Regions from separate parts of the Enterococcus spodopteracolus genome, predicted to be linked through region 2. Evidence: riboswitches for the same ligand, from Rfam matches in the RefSeq annotation. Region 2 holds a riboswitch; each other region holds the start of a gene.
What was found. Region 2 has a riboswitch for magnesium ahead of mgtE (magnesium transporter). Riboswitches for the same ligand answer to the same signal wherever they lie in the genome.

Region 1: it holds a riboswitch for magnesium, as region 2 does, so the genes downstream of both, mgtA (magnesium-translocating P-type ATPase) here and mgtE (magnesium transporter) in region 2, are expected to answer to the same signal.
Region 3: it holds a riboswitch for magnesium, as region 2 does, so the genes downstream of both, P3R27_RS09200 (FtsW/RodA/SpoVE family cell cycle protein) here and mgtE (magnesium transporter) in region 2, are expected to answer to the same signal.

Annotation. Positions count from the first base shown of each region.
Region 1 is NZ_JARJHD010000001.1:310,327-317,055, forward strand. Features, by position in the region: gene P3R27_RS01450 (LTA synthase family protein) at 1-1,291, shown strand, start outside; gene P3R27_RS01455 (helix-turn-helix domain-containing protein) at 1,777-2,643, shown strand; gene ndk (nucleoside-diphosphate kinase) at 2,823-3,257, opposite strand; M-box (ykoK) riboswitch at 3,401-3,573, shown strand; gene mgtA (magnesium-translocating P-type ATPase) at 3,917-6,565, shown strand.
Region 2 is NZ_JARJHD010000004.1:83,682-90,410, forward strand. Features, by position in the region: gene P3R27_RS07080 (potassium channel family protein) at 1-67, opposite strand, end outside; gene mgtE (magnesium transporter) at 254-1,645, opposite strand; M-box (ykoK) riboswitch at 1,790-1,965, opposite strand; gene P3R27_RS07090 (N-acetylmuramoyl-L-alanine amidase) at 2,050-5,118, opposite strand; gene P3R27_RS07095 (response regulator transcription factor) at 5,401-6,033, opposite strand; gene liaS (two-component system sensor histidine kinase LiaS) at 6,030-6,729, opposite strand, start outside.
Region 3 is NZ_JARJHD010000006.1:105,712-112,440, forward strand. Features, by position in the region: gene P3R27_RS09190 (phosphatase PAP2/LCP family protein) at 1-1,098, opposite strand, end outside; gene P3R27_RS09195 (FtsW/RodA/SpoVE family cell cycle protein) at 1,119-2,258, opposite strand; gene P3R27_RS09200 (FtsW/RodA/SpoVE family cell cycle protein) at 2,248-3,393, opposite strand; M-box (ykoK) riboswitch at 3,478-3,645, opposite strand; gene P3R27_RS09205 (hydroxymethylglutaryl-CoA reductase, degradative) at 4,039-6,477, opposite strand.

The DNA of each region.
Region 1 (6,729 bases), on a different contig from region 2:
TCAACAATTTTTGATCAATATGAAAGTAGATGGACAAGAAGTCACTCCTTTTTTAAATAGTCTCTTTACCAATCAGGGAACAATCAGTTTTGATAACTTTTTCCATGAAGTTGGGCAAGGGAAAACCAGTGATGCTGAGAACATGTTGGAAACCGGGACGTTTGGGTTGCCTCAAGGTTCGTTGTTTACAGAATTAGGTTCAGATAATGTGTTCCAAGCTGCTCCAGCCATCTTGGATCAGACACAAGGCTATACCAGTGCGGTTTTTCATGGGAATGTCGGTAGTTTCTGGAATCGTGATCATGTATACAAAAATCTAGGGTATGATAATTTCTTTGATCGCTCATATTTCGATGAATCAGATGAGATGCTTGGCTATGGTATTTTAGATAAAAATCTATTTCGAGAATCCGCAAATTATCTCGAACATTTGCAACAACCATTTTATGCGAAGTTTCTTTCTGTCACGAATCACACACCTTATTATACAGATGACAAAAACTTTGATTTTCCTTCGCTGAATACAGGAAATAGTACCGTTGATAATTATGTGCGAACGGCCCATTATTTAGACCAGTCTCTCAAACAGTTTTTTACTTATTTGAAAGCTTCTGGGATTTATGACCATTCGATGTTCGTGATTTACGGGGATCATTTTGGTATCTCAAATACAGACAATAAAGACCTTGCTTCAGCACTAGGAAAAGATCCAGAAACATGGGGCGATTTTGACAACGCACAGATGCAAAGAGTACCACTGATGTTCCATATCCCAGGTTATACAAAAGGAACAGTCAAACATGAGTATGGTGGTGAAATCGATGTTTTACCAACGTTACTCCATTTATTAGGAATCGAGGACAAAAATTATATCCATTTTGGTACAGATTTACTTTCACCTCAACATGATCAAGTCGTGGCATTTAGAAATGGGAATTTTGTCGCGCCGGATTACACCGTACTAGGTGGAAAAATCTATGATACAAAAACAGGGGCATTACTTGAAGAAAACCAAGCAGCGGAACAAAAAGTCGCACAAGAACAAAATCAGGTAAAAACAGCTTTGAGTCTTTCTGATAAACTCAATCAAGAAAATCTCTTGCGATTCTATGTGCCAAATGGATTTACGACGATCGACCCTGCAAAGTATGACTATAAGAATCAAGTACAACGGAATCAACAAATTGAAAAAGACAAAGGTGCAGCCTCAACAAGTGTCTATTCTAAAAATCATGATCAAACAACAACCAATCTATACCCTGTAGAGGATGAATTGGCGGACAAACCATAAACATGGCTAGATGTCGGTGAAGGAGCAAGCTAGCTGAAGGCTTCTTTCACAACCGATGATAAACGGTGTTCGAAAGCCAGTTCCTTCAATATTAAGTCAAAACTTGAAAAAACATAGAAAGCTATTTTCTCAAGTTTCGTCTTAATATTCGGAGCTGAACGGCTTTCTCACAACCTTGATCAACGGTGTTCAAGTAGCTGACCTTCAACACTAAACTGAAAAATCAAAAAATATGGGGAGCTATTTTCTGTTTTTTCAGTTTGCTGTTCAGGTCAAAGCGCTTCTTTCACAACCTTACTAAACTTCTAAAAAAGTTGTAATTTCATTTTTTAGAAGTTTTTTTATTGTTCTTCAAATATTTTTTTTATTTATGCGTACTTAATTAGTGAATGCAATAAATATTTCGATAGTTATTTCTCTTTTTCGATTGTTGTTCTGACGAAGAGGATCTTATTGGAAAATGCACACACTAAAGGAGGCATATTATGCACGATGGAGAATTGATCAAAAAATTACGGGTAAGTCGCAAGTTGACACAGTCACAATTAGCAGAGGGGATCTGTTCAAAAACTTCGCTTGTGGGGATCGAGAATCGTACGATCAAAAAAATTTCTTTTTTAACACTGATGGCATTCCTTGATCGGTTGAATATCACACTTACTGAATACGAATCGCTACGAAATCAAGTGGAAGAACCACGGAAAACGAGAAAAACACGTAATCTTTTGAATAAAGTTCAGGAGGATGATTTTGATCCCTACAAAGAAATCGCCGACAATCGCAAGCAATTTAAGCGAACGGCTGATCTTTACTATCTCGTACTGAATATACATATGTATTGGAAATCAAGTGTGAAGCCAGATATCCAATTGGAATTTTTGGGATATGAGATACGAATGATCGAAGATTACTTTATGAAATTGAAAGAATTTGGCCGATATGAACTAGACTTATTAGCAGAGTTCCCCTTTATTTTCAGCGATTCCTTTATCGAAAACAATTATTTGAAAATTAAAAAAAGAATGCGTAAAGCAATGAAGTCAGGTTATGACCAGTGTTTGTTTCTTTTTTTAAAGAATTTGACTGTCTATTATATCGACAAAAGAAGATATAAAAAAGCACGAAGCATCAATGAAGATATGTATCGTTGTTTAGGTTTGAAATCAAAGACAGCAGTCATTTACGAGAGTTTGATGTCCGATTATTATCGTCGATTGATCGCCACAGCATTAGGGGAACCCATCAAAAAAGAGGAGTTTGAGACACTATTTGCAGTGATCGAGTATACCTTAGGTAAAGAAGAGCGAGATGAATTAGAAGAAAAACTATTGTCTATCCAAGCACAACGCTAGAGATTTGGTGAAAGCGGCTATTTAGTGGGCATTGACTTAATACAAAAGGAAAACCAGTCCCTCTAGTATTGAGTCAATCCTCTCACTAAACGTGTGGAGCATGACCTCGAACCGAAGGACTGGCAGATCAATAAGATAATCAAAAATTTATGCACTCAAAAAGTCAGTGAGCAAAAAAATCATTTTTTCGCAGCTTCTACTTTCTTTGTATCGAATGGCGGAAAGAAACGTGTGATCTCAGTATTGGCTGCATCTCGTGAATCCGAAGCGTGAATGATATTTTCTGTACCAGGTAAGGCAAAATCGCCTCGGATCGTCCCAGGAACAGCATCCGCTGCTTTTGTTGCACCGACCATTTTGCGTACGAGATCGATCACATCTTCACCTGTTAATACCAGATAGACGACTGGACCAGAAGTCATATAGTCGATCAAGTCATCGAAAAAGCTTCGATTAGATAGATGTTGATAGTGTTCTTTTGCTAGTTTTTCAGTCATCGTCGCGAATTTCATTTCAGCGATTGCGAATCCTTTTTCTTCAAAACGCTGGATGATTCGGCCAATCAAATGACGTCTTACCCCATCAGGTTTGATAATAACAAGTGTACGTTCCATATCCTTCACTCCGATCTGTTGTGATAAGTTCATTATACCTAGAGAAAGAAAACATGACAAACGAATCCCATATAGTTTCAATTTTTTTGAAAATGTGTTTGACATTCCAGCCAATAGTTGTTACATTAGGTGAGGAAAAACTGAATAAGATTTGTTAGGTGAGGCTCCTATACAAACATAGGCTACTGCCCAAAAATGTCGAGAGACGCCAATGGGTAGAACAGGAATTGTCGAGATAAGGCTTTTCATAAGGTAGCTAAAAGCTCTTTTGCTTTTTACGTTGTATAGTGCCAAAACTCAACGAGTAGATCATCCATGCTTTTTTTTGTGCACTTTTTTGACCTTTCGCTGAGTTTTGGCGAAAGGTTTTTTGTTTCTCACCGATCTGTTTTTTCAAATAAAAAGGTGTTAGAGGGTGATCAAGTTGGGAAGTTGAAGTATCCAGTAGTCGGCCAAGAAAGTAATTTAAGTAAACGAAAGGAGATGAGAACAAATGGATGAAAGTCCGGTGTACAAGGAGACAAAGCGTTGGTATGTTGAGACTATTATCTATCTGTTCTCAGCGCCTTTGAAACACTCTGTCTCCGTTGATTAGATAAACGATCAAGCGCACAGCAGATATCAGTGTGTGTTTGGTAAGATCAAAGGAGGAACATGAGATGGAAAAAAAGAAAGAAACAAAACAAGTCTACGCTGGTTTTGCTAGTAAAAATAAGCAACAGTTATTTGACTTATTTCAAACAACACAAAAAGGCTTGTCTTCAGAACAAGTTGAAAATTTAAGAGAAGCTTATGGAAATAACAGTATTTCATATGGAAAGAAAACGCCGTTTATTGTGGAAGTGATCAAGGCGTTTATCACCCCTTTTACATTAGTATTGATTGCTTTAGGAATTATTTCTTTTATCACCGAGTATCTATTAGCTGCTCCAGCAGATAAAGATTTGTTTGGTGTAATCATTATTTTTGCCATGGTGTTAGTCAGTGGCACGATGACCTTGATCCAATCCGTACGTTCGAACCAAGCTGCTGAAAAGTTGAAATCATTGGTGAAAGTAACAGCTGCCGTAAAACGAGATGGTGGATACAAAGAAATTCCTATGGAAGAGATCGTTTGTGGCGATCAAGTTCGTTTGTCAGCTGGTGATATGATCCCAGCAGACATGCGGTTGCTCTCTGCCAAAGATTTATTTATCTCACAAGCGGCATTAACGGGTGAAAGCTATCCTGTTGAAAAGCATGCAACTGTGTGCTCTGGAAGAACACAAAGTGAAACGAGTTATGAAAATATTGCATTCATGGGAAGTAATGTGATTAGTGGTAGTGCAGAAGGTATCATCATCTCTGTTGGAAATGACACGATGTTTGGACATGTGGCACAAAACTTGTCACAAAAACCTGTAAAAACAAGCTTTGAATTAGGCATCCAAAAAACATCAATGTTGTTAATCAAATTTATGGCATTGATGGCACCAACTGTGATCGTTATCAATGGATTCACAAAAGGTGATTGGTTAGAAGCATTCTTGTTTGGCTTATCAGTCGCTGTTGGATTAACGCCAGAAATGCTACCGATGATCGTTACAACAAATCTGGTCAAAGGTGCCAGTGCTATGGCGAAAAAAGGAACAGTCATCAAAAATTTGAACGCCATTCAAAATTTTGGTGCGATCGATGTCCTTTGTACAGACAAAACAGGTACATTGACTCAAGATAAGATTATTTTAGAATATCACATGGATTGTGAAGGAAAAGAAAATGACCGAGTATTGCGCCATGCGTACTTGAATAGTTACTACCAAACTGGATTAAAAAATCTTTTAGATGTTGCCATTATCGACGAAGCAGTTGAGACGTTAGATACAGAGAAGATTCGTTATCAAAAAGTAGATGAGATCCCCTTTGATTTTGAACGTAGAAGAATGAGTGTCGTGGTGGCTGACCCAGCTGGAAAAACGCAAATGATCACAAAGGGTGCGATCGAAGAAATGTTAAGTATCTCTTCATACATCGACCTTGGCGGTGAAGTCAAACCATTGACTACTGAACAAAGAGAAACAGTTTTGGCGAAAGTGAAGGACTTGAATGAAGATGGTTTGCGTGTGATCGGTGTCGCGCAAAAAACGAATCCAAGTGTGGTTGGAGAATTTTCAGTAAAAGATGAGTCAGAAATGGTCTTGATTGGCTATCTTGCTTTCCTTGATCCACCAAAAGAAACAACCAAACAAGCCTTGAAAGCTTTGAAAGATCATGGTGTTGCTGTCAAAGTATTGACTGGTGACAACGAGTTGGTCACACGCTCTGTTTGCCGACAAGTAGGCTTACAAATTAATGAATTGATCACTGGCGAGAAAATCGCTGAGATGTCTGATAAGGAATTAGGAAAAGTTGCTGAGGCACATGATGTCTTTGTCAAATTGAATCCACAACAAAAAGCACGATTAACCACTGCCTTACGTAACAATGGTCACACAGTAGGCTTTTTAGGCGATGGCATCAACGATGCACCAGCAATGAAAGTAGCAGATATCGGTATTTCAGTAGATACAGCAGTAGATATTGCGAAAGAATCAGCGGATGTTATCTTGTTAGAAAAAGATTTGATGATTTTAGAAAAAGGATTATTGTCAGGTAGAGAGACTTTCGGCAATATTATGAAATACATCAAAGCGACAGCTAGTTCAAACTTTGGCAATATGTTTTCTGTCTTGGTAGCTAGTACATTCCTTCCATTTTTACCTATGCTACCGTTACAAATTTTATTTTTAAATTTGATTTATGATGTATCTTGTATCTCTTTGCCATGGGATAGAATGGATAAAGAATATTTACATGAACCAAAAAAATGGGAAGCATCAAGTATTGGCAAATTTATGGTGTACTTCGGACCAACGAGTTCCGTTTTTGACATCACGACCTATCTATTGATGTACTTTGTGATTTGTCCAGCAGTAGTTGGTGGGAGTTACCATACATTGACTGGCTCACAACAAGTTCTATTTATCGCATTGTTCCATGCTGGTTGGTTTGTTGAATCTTTATGGACGCAAACCTTAGTGTTACATGCGTTACGGACACCTAAAGTGCCTTTCTTGCAAAGTAATGCCACTTTTATTATGTTTTCAATTACAACATTAGGTATTCTAGTAGGTTCTGTTCTCCCCTTTACTAATTTTGGTGAAGAACTAGGATTGTTACCATTACCTGGTAACTATTGGATTTGGTTGATCGTGACAGTTATCGCTTATTTAGGATTAGTTACATTCATGAAAAAAATCTATATCAATAAATTTGGCGAACTATTGTAAGAGAAAGTCTTTTCTGCACTTTAGTACGAGGGATTTGAGCATCCTTCGGATACGATTTCAATAAAAAATCATGAATCATTTGCATGATTCACTTATACTATAAAATTTTTGCGAATCATTGCATAGTAACATCAATAATCAAATACTGATAGATTAGGTAGTGT
Region 2 (6,729 bases):
CGACTAACGTACGACAGATACTGCCACCAAAACGTCCAAGTCCTACGATTGCAAAATTCTGTTTCACTTTTCTCCTCCTTTTTCCATTCCATTTCAAGTATAGCAAAGCCACTCTAAAAACAAAAGCAACCCTGCTTTTCTTTATGGAAAAGACTCATTTTAATGGAGGATCAAGAGAAGGGCTACTATGGTTGATCATAGCATAGTCCTTGGTGTTTCTACTAAAAAAGTATGCCTATATCAGTAATTATTCCTACAATAGGTAGCCTAAGAATACGTTAACTGAAATAAAGTAAATAAACAATCCAGCAATGTCTTTGATCGACGTAATGATTGGTGCAGATCCAGCAGCTTGATCAATATTCAATTTCAATAAGATAAAAGGAATCAAAAAACCAAGGGCGGCAGCTAAGGTCATTGCAAAGACTAGAGAGATCCCCACAGCTACACCTAACAATGGTATCCCTTGCCACACAGAAGCGACTATTCCAGATACGATCCCTACAACAATTCCTAAACTTAGCCCAATACCTGTTTCCTTCAAAAAGTGCTTGATAAATGTGTTGAGATCAATGTGTCCTAAAGATAATCCGCGAACAAAAACCGTCGATGATTGCGTCCCTACATTTCCACCCATATCCATGATCAACGGAATGAAAATAGCAACAGCAGCCACTGATTCTAACGTTTGTTCAAACTCATCGATTACTAGACCAGCTAACATCCCTGCAACCAATGTGATCGCTAAGAAAGGCAACCGGACTTTCCAGATTTGCCAAAGATTCCCGTTAATCAGTACTGTACTACGATCAGCTTCTACAGAGGCGACGTCTGCTAAACCAGCAGCATTGAACATATCCTCGGTCGTTTCTTGCTCTAAGACATCGATGGCGTCATCCACTGTAACAATACCTACTAATCGTGTTTCTTTATCCACGACGGGAATAGCGATCAAATCTAACTCTTGTAACAATCGTGCAGTTTCTTCCTGGTCTGTATCTGTGGTTACATAAGCGACGTGCTTGATCATGATTTCTTCAATCCGTTGATCACTCTCTGCAATGACTAGATCCTTTAATGATAGTACTCCTTCAATTTTTTTCGCCATATCTGTCACATACAAAATATAGATTGTTTCCATTTCTTTCGCTAATTTTCTGATTTTATGCAGTGCTTCTTCAACAGTCATTTCTTTTTTTATTGAAATAAATTCAGTCGTCATGATCCGTCCGGCCGTCTCATGTTCATAGCCCATCAATCGATTCGTCGTTGCTCGCTCTTCTTCAGAAAGCTCTGCCAATAGTTTTTTAGTCACACTTGCTGGTAGTTCGTAAAATAACCTTACCCGATCATCTGGGGCCATCTCATTCACAAATTCAATCACTCCATCATCCGTAAACGAACGAAGCAAATCTTGTTGGACAGACGGTTCAAATGTTTCAAAGATTTCGAGGGCTTTGTCTTTTGATAATAATCGAAAGACCAGTACTTGCTTATCTAAAGGTAGCCTAACAAATAGTTGGATCAATTCCACTTTTTCGATTGTTGCTAAATAGTTCTTCAATTCTTCAAGCTTTTTTTGCTCCAGATAATTAAGAATCTTCAATTGTGTTTCTAAGTTATTTGTATCATTTAATGTTCTCATCTCGTATTCTCCTTTGTTACATCGTTTTTTCGATATAAACTTGTTGGATAAATTCGTTTAGAAAAACAGGAAGTACATAAAAAAGACGGCTTCCAAAAGAAGCCGTCTCATAAGATCCCATCAAAATGGTATCAATGTTTACCTGAACGAACTTCTCGTCTGAGCTTTAGCACTAAAAGACGTAATTCTGGAAATATGATCCAGATAGCTACGTTAAGCACGCCTTAAGCCGACGTTGCCTGTTATACCCTGTGGCGTCTCTCGACGTTTAAGGGCAGTAGCCTGTGTTCTTTTAGGAGCCTCACCTAACAAGTTTTTATAATTAAACCCTACAGGTAAAATTGGTTTTTGTCAATAAAAGGATTAATATTTGATAAAAAATTGATAAAACAGAAATGATCACTTTACAATCTTTCTCCTGTCACTCCTTCTACAATCCCTTTAGCAATTTGATCCATGTTTCTACGAATATTTTCTACATCACGAGTATTGGTGATAAACCCTAGTTCCGCTAGTCGATAAGGGATACCACGAGAATGTAGTACATTCAAATTCAATAAATCACTTCTCAAGTTGATACCACCGGTATTTTGGACAGCGCCCCATAAACCTACATGTGTGCGGATCACATTAGCAATGGCATAATTTTGTGTCGTATACGAGTTGCCGTTACGATGCGCAATCACATGCCCACCAGTACTAATACCAATCGCTCCTGCATCTAAATGAAATTCTGTTACAGAAGAAAAACTACTACTAATTGTATACGCACCCTGCATTCTACGAGTATCTTGGAACATATCCGCATTTGTATCATAAAAGGTTATACGATTTGTTTTTAAGCGCCCTGCCCACTTTTGTAAATATGGCATAAGTTCATTTCTTGTAAAGTCTCGCTCGTTGATACCGTTATACGAAGCCCCTGGATCTCCTGCACCATGTCCCATTACAAATAGATGATTGATTGAGGTTTGGTAAGGGTTTGACGTAGGTCCTGGCGCTGGTGCTCCTTTTTTAACTAGTACAACTTGGATAGCTTCCATTTGTAATGCTACATTGGACGTCCCAGCGTTTTGACCGTTTCTGGCCCAATCTAACCATCCGAGTTGCGCAGAATGAACTCTATAATAGACATCATAATGTTGACTTAATTGACCAGTTAATCTCACCCTTATCGCTTCAGCTCGTAATTTTCTACCCTCTGTTCCCGAAAGAGCATTATTATTCACATAGTTTTGCCAGCCAATCGATTGGACGTGTGTACTATATTCTATTGTTCCTGGAATAGGTGTGCTAGAGATATTCATTCGTAATGCTTCTAATCTAAAACCACGTCCCACTGTTCCCGCAGTTGCACCATTCATTTGATAACCTTGCCAGCCAATCGATTGACTATGCGTTTGGTAATTAACATTAGGATTTTGTATTGTATCCTTATCATAAAATGCAGTACTAGCTGCTGGTCCAGATTGTCCTTTGGCTACCAGCCTTACTTCCATAGCTTCCATCTGATAACCAAATCCTACACTTCCTGCATTGCCATTATTTTTTGTCCAACCTAACCAACCAAAATAAGCTGAGTGCACACGATAATAAACATCATAGTGTTCTGCTAACTGACCAGTTAAACGTATTCGAATTGCTTCTGTTCGAAGTTTACGATCTGTTGTTCCGGAAATCGCATCATCTCGCACATAATTTTGCCAACCAATAGAACGCACATGACTAGAATATTCAATGGAGCCAGGGATTGGTGTATCTGAAACATTTATTTTTACAGCCTCTAATCTTAATCCACGATTCAGCGTTCCAGCAGTTGAACCATTTGACTGATAGGATTGCCACCCGACTGACTGACTGTGCGTCTGGTAATTGACATTAGGATTAGAGAGTTTATCTTTATCATAGAAAGCTGTGCTCTGAGTTGGGGCAACTTCTCCTTTTTTGACTAGTTGGATCTGGATAGCTTCCATTTGGTAACCAAATCCTGAACTACCTGCATCTTCGCCATCTTTTGCCCAACCTAACCAACCAAAATAAGCTGAGTGCACACGATAATAGACGCTATATTGTTCACTTATCTCTCCAGTCAAGCGAATCCTAATTGCTTCTGTTCGTAAAGAAAGATCTGTTGTTCCTGATGTAGCACCATTTTTCACATAATTTTGCCAGCCAATCGTTCGTACATGACTACTATATTCAATATCACCATTTAATGAATTATTTGGTAATTGGATTTTAATGGCTTCGATTCTTTTACCTTGACCAATCGTACCTGCAGTAGCACCATCAGCTACGGTACTTTGCCAACCGTAAGTTTGCACGTGTGTTTGATAACTGACGGATGGTTTAGCAACTGCTGCACGATTGCTCACCGTTTGTTCTTGGCGATTCGCTTGGGTTATTGAATCATTGTTATTTTTTTCTACTTGGATGTTGAACTTTCCTAATGCTCTCTCGCCATCTTTTAATAAGACTTCTGTTTCACCTATTGCTTTTGCTGTCACCAGACCCTTTTCATCCACATCAACAATATTTTTGTCTACTGATACCCAATTTGGATTAATAATCTCAGCATTTTCTGGAACGAGCGAATACTCAAGTTGTTTAGTTTCGCCTTGGACCATTTCTATTTTTTCTTCTTTTGGAATAATTGATTCAACGCTATTTTGTTCTAAAAATTTTACGTCCACAGTGATATCTAGTGAGCGATTAGATGTTTCTTCTAAAATTGCTTTTTGTGAAAACTCTACTTGGTAACTATAATTTAGTGCCGAAGGTTCCACAGTAGTAAAAACGGATCCATTGTATTCCCAATTAGTTGAGTTAATATCGATCTTATTTAATTCCGGTTTTAGATTGTCTTGATTGATCACCCATTCACGATCATCTTTTGATGCTTCTGCATTGATCAATTGTTCTTTCCCGTTAAAATAAGTCAAATGATCATTCATCGATAAATCAATTGTTGGCAGTTTATTTTTAGAAATATCAAGGTATGTTAACTCTGAAAGAGCCGAGACATCTACTTGTTCTAACTCATTATTTTGAACTTCCAGTTTTTTTAACTGTTTAAAATATTCGATACCATCCAATGATTGGATATTTCTACCACTAAGATCCAACTCAGTTGTAGCTAACAATTCATCGGATAATACGTTGCTATGATTCTCCTCCATCATTTCAATCAATACTTGACGGAAATTTTGATCTGGGAAATGAACTTCATCAACAGAAATATCTTTAGATGAATTTTCTGCAAAGTTTTCTGTTGTTCCTGTGGTCTCCTCTGTGGGATTAGTACTTTCTATCAAAGGGGTATTAGATGATGTTGCTGTAGTGTCGTTTGTTTGCGAAGTACTTTCTTGTGACGTATTTATTCTATCGTTTATCGATACTGCGTAGACACTTGGCGTGATCGAGCCTGACAGTAATAAGAAACTTAATAACATGCCTATCCATTTTTTTCTCATGACATTCTCCTTTATTTTTTAAATCGAACTTATATTGTCCTATAATATATTAAACTATAAAAAGACCCAAATGAAAAGAACATGATAACAAAGAATTCAAAATAACAAACAATGTAATTTGTAATTAGCAAACACAAATAAATCCAAAGCAAAAGCAATAAACTTTTTGCTTTGGATCAGGGTACTGTTTTCCCTTTTCAATGTGAAATCAAGGATAATTTATGTCCCATTTATACTTAGTAAAAATGTGCTTACTGTTTAGATGATAAGTCACATGTCTACTTACTTTACTAATCCATGCTTGAATGCGTATATGGCAGCTTGCGTACGATCTTCCACTTCTAATTTTGCTAAAATATTAGAAACATGTGTTTTGACTGTTTTCAAAGTAATAAATAATTCGTCTGCGATTTCTTGATTGCTCTTTCCTTCAGAGATCAACATAAGAATCTCATTCTCACGATTCGTTAAATCATCGTGCAAGATTGGCTCATTACGTCGACTCATCTTTTCCATCATTTTCGAGGTTACTTCAGGTTCAAGCACACGTTCACCCCTTTGAGTCGCGCGGATCGCATCGGCGATTTCATGGGCTGTCGATGTTTTAAGTAAGTAGCCTGTTGCGCCAGCTTCAATAGCCGGATATACTTTCTCATCATCAATAAAACTCGTGACAATAATGATTTTTGCTTCTGGCCAATCTTTGAGGATTGCTTTTGTAGATTCGATCCCGTCCATTTCTTCCATGACTAAATCCATTAGAATCACGTCCGGACGAAGTTCCATGGCTTTTTCGTAGCCTTTTCGCCCATCTTCTGCTTCTCCGATTACTTCAATATCTTCTTGGATCGACAAATAGGAAGAAACCCCTAAACGTACCATTTCATGATCATCGACTAGTAATACTTTTATCATTTTTCCGCCTCCTTTATTAAAGGAACTTTAATTTCTACACTTGTCCCTTGTCCTTTGAAACTAATGATTTTTACTGTCCCACCAATACCTGCTACACGTTCTCTGATATTATTTAGGCCGTAGCTACCGGTTTTTGTTTCATTCATATTGAAGCCAGTACCGTCATCGATCACTCGTAATAAAAGATTATTATCGATTTTATGCAGATACACTTCTAATTCATTTGCTTTTGCATGGCGCAACGTATTTGAAAGTAGTTCTTGAACGATCCGAAAGAGATGATCTTCAATCGAATCAGACAAAGTAATATCTTCAATATCCCATTTCAATGCAATTTGTATCTTGTTTTTTAATTCTTTTAATAATTGCTCAATCCCTTGTTTCAAACTTTTTTCTTCAAGGTTGACTGGTCGCAAATGTAGTAGCAATGCACGCATTTCAGATTGTGAAGCATTGATGATATCTGCTACCATCCTTAGTTGTTTACGAAACATTTCAGGCGTATCACTTTTTTCTGCTTGTTCCGTCAGAGCAGACATCATCATCATCGCTGCAAATAATTGCTGGGAAACTGAATCATGTAGCTCACGCGCTAAACGATGTCTTTCTAATTCTAAGATTTCTTCTTTTGTTTGTCCATCAACATATTGAGGTCGACTCGTCAGTATTTGGAGTTCACTTGATACTTCGATCATT
Region 3 (6,729 bases), on a different contig from region 2:
CATATTCAATGACACATAGTGATGAATCGGTATATCAAGATATTGTTCAACCGTATCCACCATCATGTCGATACCACCGTAAGAATGGGCATGATTGATTTTATCAACCAGTCCATCCATATTGGCAATTTCTACGAAAGAATCTCGAGGGATACTCGTGATCGTCGTTGTTTTCTTTTGATTATTCAATGTAACCAACATGATCGTATTTGCACGATAGTCCGTTTTTCTAATTGAATTATTGGCGATACCTAAAACTAAAATACTGACTGGCGTATCTTTTTCCCGCTGAACGGTTTCTCTTTGTAACGGTTGTTGCATCGAAGTCACGGTCTGCCTGGCATCGTAGTAAAAGCGAACCCCATACGCAACTGCAGAACCTACTAACAGGAAAAGAAATGCCATAATAGACAATAAAACTTTTTGTTTTCTAGTGAATATTCGTTTTTGTTGGTGCTTTTTTCTTACTGCTTTTTCAGTGATAAAAGAGAAAAACAGACTATAGCATAAGAAAACAACTGAAAAACTCAGTAAAAAACCTGCTAGGATATCGCTAGGATAATGTACTCTCAAATAAATTCTAGAACTAGCAATCAATAATGGATAAAGTGCCCCCACCCATACTAGTTTATTTACCCTTTTCTCATGATAAATAATGTACATGGTGATCAAAAATACTAGGAATAGTGTCATAGACAAAATTGAATGACCACTTGGAAAAGAGTAAGAAGATCTAGGGATCAATTGCTCCACATCAGGTCGTGTCCGCTGGATAGCTTGTTTCATCACATAGCCAATCAAACTAACTGTCAAAACCATTAAGACTTGCCAAATGGCTAATTTATGGTACTGTTTCCGCCAACTAAAAATTGCAAGCAATCCTGTGAAAAATAAAGTAGGAATAATCGTTGCTAGCTTTGCAAAATAACTAAAAAATGTTGTTAATACTGGGAATTCGATTAATCGCTCCTGTTGATAAATGGCTAAATCGAGTTGGTTGAATAAGGTGTTTTCTGTCATAACTAGTGTGGTTAAAGTCGTCAATAAGACAAATGATACGAATGCTACCACCAATGTTCCTTTTGGCATCTGTTTCATAATAACTTCCCTTCTACTTCTCATTCATACTTTTTAAATCCTAAAATAATGCCTAAACCACAGCCAATAACCAAGAGGGAAGTTCCTCCTTGACTTAAAAATGGTAAAGGAATCCCTGTTAATGGGAGTAGACCGATCGCAGCTCCAATATTTTCAAACACTTGGAATAACAAACCAAATACGAAGACAATCGCAAAATACACATTTCCTTTATTATTTGTTTCGATTGCACTATAAATGATTTGGTAAAAAAGATAAAAATATAAAAAGAGCACAGAAACACTTCCTAAAAAGCCAAATGTTTCAGCAATCACTGTAAAGACCATATCTGATTCACGAACGGGCACATAGATAGGATTGATTGATTCAGCCCTGCCACTAAACCCACCTGCCCCGATAGAAAGTAAACTTTGTGATTGTTGATAACCAATCGATTGGCTATATGCAAATGGATCAACCCATGCGCGTACTCGATCTAACTGATAAGTCTTAAAATTCAGACGATATAAAATCTGGTGTCCGTATTCAGTAAAAACTAAAGCAATCAAAATGGCCCCGAGAATAACTAAAATCGAGGTTATTGCCGTCATGATCTTCCAATGTACCCCAGCGATCATGAATAATGCCCCCAAGCATATGACAAAAACCAAACTTGTTCCAAAATCTTTTTGCATGTACATCAATAAAAAGGTCGGTAAACTAACCAGTAATATCTTTCCTACATAAAATAAATCAGTTTTAACGGTTCGTTGCTTCACCTTTTGCTCATAAATCAAGGTCAAATAAACCACCACTAAGATAAAGGTGAGTTTCACTAATTCAGAAGGTTGAAATGAAAAGCTGCCAATTCTAAGCCAACGTTTGGTGCCTGTGAGTTGAAACATCACCGGATCATAAAACTGATACAACAGACCCATCACAAAAAGTGAAAAACCATAAAGATAAGGAGAATATCTCAACAATACGACTGTTTTAACTCGTTGTGTTAGAAACAACAGTCCGACCGACATCAAGCAAAACACGATTTGTCGAAGCACGACTCCTCGGACTGGAACTTGGTCATAAACCGCTGCCCCATATTGCACACCGACACTTAATAAATATAAAAGAAAGATTGGTAAAAATAATGCATAGTTGAATTCATTTATTTTAAATTTCATTTTGCTTACCTCGTGAGGACAATTTCAGGCAAACGCCCAAAAGCATGGATAAAATCAAATAACTTGATCCTCCATAACTAATAAAAGGAAGCGGAATACCTGTCATTGGGATCATGCCACTGATACTTGCAATATTGATACTTGTCTGTAGCAATAACAGCATCCCTGTTCCCAAATAAATCAACCCGATTTGCTGATTTGGCTCATTCGCACTCAAGACAAATAAGCGCAAAATAATCGAAAATACCATTGCTAGAATTAGTAAGCCCACGATCAGCCCTAACTCTTCTAAAATAATCGAAAAAATAAAATCAGTCTCGGCTACTGGTAAATAGCCCTTTTTGGTAATACTATTTCCCAGCCCTAATCCAAAAAGCCCACCGTTGTACATTGCATAATAAGATTGGCTCATCTGAAATCCTTTTCCATAAGGATCTAAAAAAGGATTAAAAGCAATGCTCAAGCGATCATAAGTATGAGCAAAAATACTTGGTAATAGGTCATTTTGCCCTAGTAAATAAATGATGCCGCCAAGGAACAAAAAGAGACTGAACAGTCCTGCAAAAAACAATAAAATATAGCGAACTGGTAATTGAACAGTCGTGATCATGATTGCAGCTAAGATGATCAATAAGATCGCACCAGCTACTTTTGGTTGGAATAAAATCAGTAGAGAACATAAAGCGATGATAAAAAAGGGTTTTTTTAATTCATTCAATGATTGCTTGGGTTTTCTAAAATAATAAGCTAAATAAAAAATCATACCGACATTGACAATTTCAGCAGGTTGAAATTGAAAACCTGCAATTGAGATCCATCTTTGCGCGCCACTGATATTGACACCAATCCCAGGTACCTTTGTCAAGATCAGCCCCACGATACCGATTCCCATCATTATTTTTACGATTCGATGATTGAGTATAAATGCAGGTTTCACTCGGTAAATGAAAAAAATCATTGCCCAACTAAGTGCTACAAATACCATTTGTCGAACTAAAAGTTGATTTGTACTTTGATTGAATGACATCAAACGGAATGTACTCGCACTATAGATCATCAATAATCCTATTACACTGATCAACAGATATGGTACGAGCAAATACAAATCTATTTTTCTTATGTCTTTTACACCCATCCTATATTTCTCCTTTGTGTTACAGCGGAGATACGTCACTTACCCATCTTGAATAAAAAAAGCCAAACGAAAAAAACGATTGGCTTTTCAGTCTCATCGTGTGAGTTTTGACACTAAACAACGTAAAGATTTCTCTTAGCTATCTTATGAAGAGCCTTAATCCGACAATTCCTGTTTTACACATTGGCGTCTTTCGACGTTTCTGCGCAATAGCCTATGTTTGTTTAGGAGTCTCGCCTAACAAGTTATTCTATTTGAGGAAAAGTATACCTGTTAGATTATTTATTCACAAGAGAACCTCAAATAAGCTTAAAAAACTTTAGCTTTTTTTAATGTTATATAAATTATTTTTAAAATTTAATAATATACGTTCTATATTTTTTAGATCAGAGTATGTAAAAAAACGTAACAGAAAACCTTTAATCGACAAGGTCTGTTACGTTTTTTTACATATTATACAACCTCACAAAAAATGAAAATAGCATAAAAAGACGTGATGGCCTCTTATGAAAAAAATAAATTTTAGATTATAGATCCTTCATACTTAGCATAGGCATTTTTTTATGTGTTTCGAGAGAAATGTTATAATAGTGAAAATTATTTGTCATTTTCACTCAGCTACTATGACCATTTCGCAAATTATTCCTAGTTTTTGCTTGCCTGGATAGCTTCTAAGGCAGCTAGTGCGCTTTGTTGGTTGATCGTTCCTGATTCCCTAAGCTTTGCGGCAACTCCCTCGATTTCGTCCCCTTTGGCACCAACTGTGATTGCCAATGCTCTCGCTTGTAAGGACATATGTCCTTTTTGGATACCGTCACTAACAAGTGCACGCAGTGCCGCCAAGTTTTGTGCTAAACCAACAGCTGCAATCACTTGTGCCAATTCTTGTGCAGAATCAATTGCCAACATATCTAAAGAAGCTTTCGCTTTCGGTAAGACTCGGGAAGCGCCCCCTACTATCGCAACAGCTAAAGGAACCGTCAATTTCCCTACCAAATGATCTTCCTTGATTTGCCAGTCAGTCAACCCTTGGTAACTACCATTTCGAGCAGCATAAGCATGGATAGCCGCTGCGGCTGCACGTGTATCATTTCCTGTGGCTAAGATGATCGCTTCGATACCATTCATGATTCCTTTATTGTGGGTCGTTGCCCGATAAGGATCCAACTTTGCATATTCACTCGCTTGACGAATCTTTTCAGCAACCTGCTGACCTGTTTCTTTGTCCTTTGCCAATCGCTCAAAAGGAATCATACAAGTCGCGATCGCTAAAGATTCCGTCGCCAGATTACTCAAGATACTGAACAAGATTTCCTCTTCAGGGAACCATTCTTTGATACGAACCGCAACTCCCTCCAAAATCGAGTTGATGATATTCGCACCCATCGCATCTTTGACATCCACTAAAAAATCAAGTGAAAGATAGGCGTGCTCGCTCCCCATAAATTCTCGAGTAGAAATTTCTCGGACACCTCCACCACGCTTGACGATCGAAGGATAGCTTTCGTTTGCACAAGTGACCAATTCTGGTTTTCTTTCTTCAATGACTTCTTTGACTTTTCGATAATCACAACGACCAGTCAAGACGATTTGCCCACGCATCAATCGTTGCGGTATCTGAACGCTGATATCGCCACATATTTTTGCGCCATTGCTAGCTGCAGCAATTACAGAAGGTTCTTCCGTTGCCATAGGAATCCATTTTTTTTGACCGTTCACTTGAAAATTCAATGCGACACCTAATGGGATCTCTACTTGGCTGATTTGATTTTCAATCAAATGGTTGGCGATATCTTCTGTTAAAACAGATTCTTTAAAACCTGTTGCTTCTGCTTGAGAAATCACTTTTTCTTGAACTAATCGCTGTCTACGTTGTTCTGGCGTTAGTTCATAAAACTTTTTTTTTTCGTTATCACCAGTTTCTTGCAAATTAGCTTCCAAAAGAACAGCTAATCCAAGACCGCCACCAATACATAATGAAGCTACTCCGTATCGTTGATGCTGCCTTCTTAACGCATAGCCTAAAGTAGTCAAGATACGAGCGCCACTAGCACCAATTGGATGGCCTAACGCAATCGCACCACCATAAATATTGACTTTCTCTGACGAGAGGTTCAATTCACGATTCACAACGATCGATGACGCAGCAAACGCTTCGTTGATTTCAAATAGATCGATGTCGTCCAAGGAAAGCTCTGTTTTCTCCATCAAGGTATTGATTGCTTTGATTGGAGCTACCCCCATGATACTTGGATCGATACCAACTTCAGAGACTCCTTTGATCGTAGCTAAATACGGTAAGTCGTGAGCAATGGCATAGTCTTTAGACGCTAAGATCAGTACAGAGCCGCCATCGTTCAAAGGTGAAGCATTTCCAGCAGTAACTGTGCCGTCCTCCGCAAAAACCGTCCGTAAGGTGCTTAATTTTTCTAATGTACTATTTCCTCGCACCGCTTCATCCGTTGCAAATACTTCTTCATTACGTGAAATTGGAATGATTTCTTCCTTGAAGATCCCTGACTCGCTGGCTTTAGCTGCTTTTAATTGTGAAGCCAGTGCATATTGATCTTGCTCTGCTCTCGTCACAGAAAATTGTTTTGCCACATTTTCTGCTGTCAGTCCCATATGAGTATTGGAAAATGCATCGGTTAATCCATCATTGACCATACTTGAGATTTCTTCGATTTTCTCGTTTTCTGGATCGCTCACTTGGATCATCGGCGCTCTAGTCATGCTTTCCACACCACCGGCTATGATCAGATCCGCTTCACCTAGTTGGATCTGTTGACGCGCAAGGATCACTGATTTCATCCCAGATCCACAAACTTCATTGATTGTCATTGCCGGAACACTTACGGGGATTCCGCTATTGATCGCAATCTGTCGTGCAACATTTTGCCCATTCCCTGCTTGAAGCACATTTCCAAAAATGACTTGATTGATTGCTTCTTTATTTATCCCTGTTCGTTCAAGGATTTCTGTTGTAATGAATGTTCCCAACTCAACAGCAGAATAACTGCTTAAGCTACCACGATACTTTCCAATCGGTGTTCGTGCAGCATCTATAATAACGACTTCCTTCAAGTTAAGCCACCCGTTGCCAAAGTCTATAAATTTACTCATCCACGTATGATAAAAAACGCGACGGATTTATAGGTGTTACAATCTTTTGCGCAAACGGATTCCCTCCTTATTTCTCTTATATTTGCGAAAAATGTCACGCTGTAACCGACGAGACATTCTCCAAAACGTTTGTCTATATCAAATGGATAGAACAATGTGAATGGTTTCGTAAAAATTAAAATACACTTCTTATTAAATTGTATAAAAGACGGA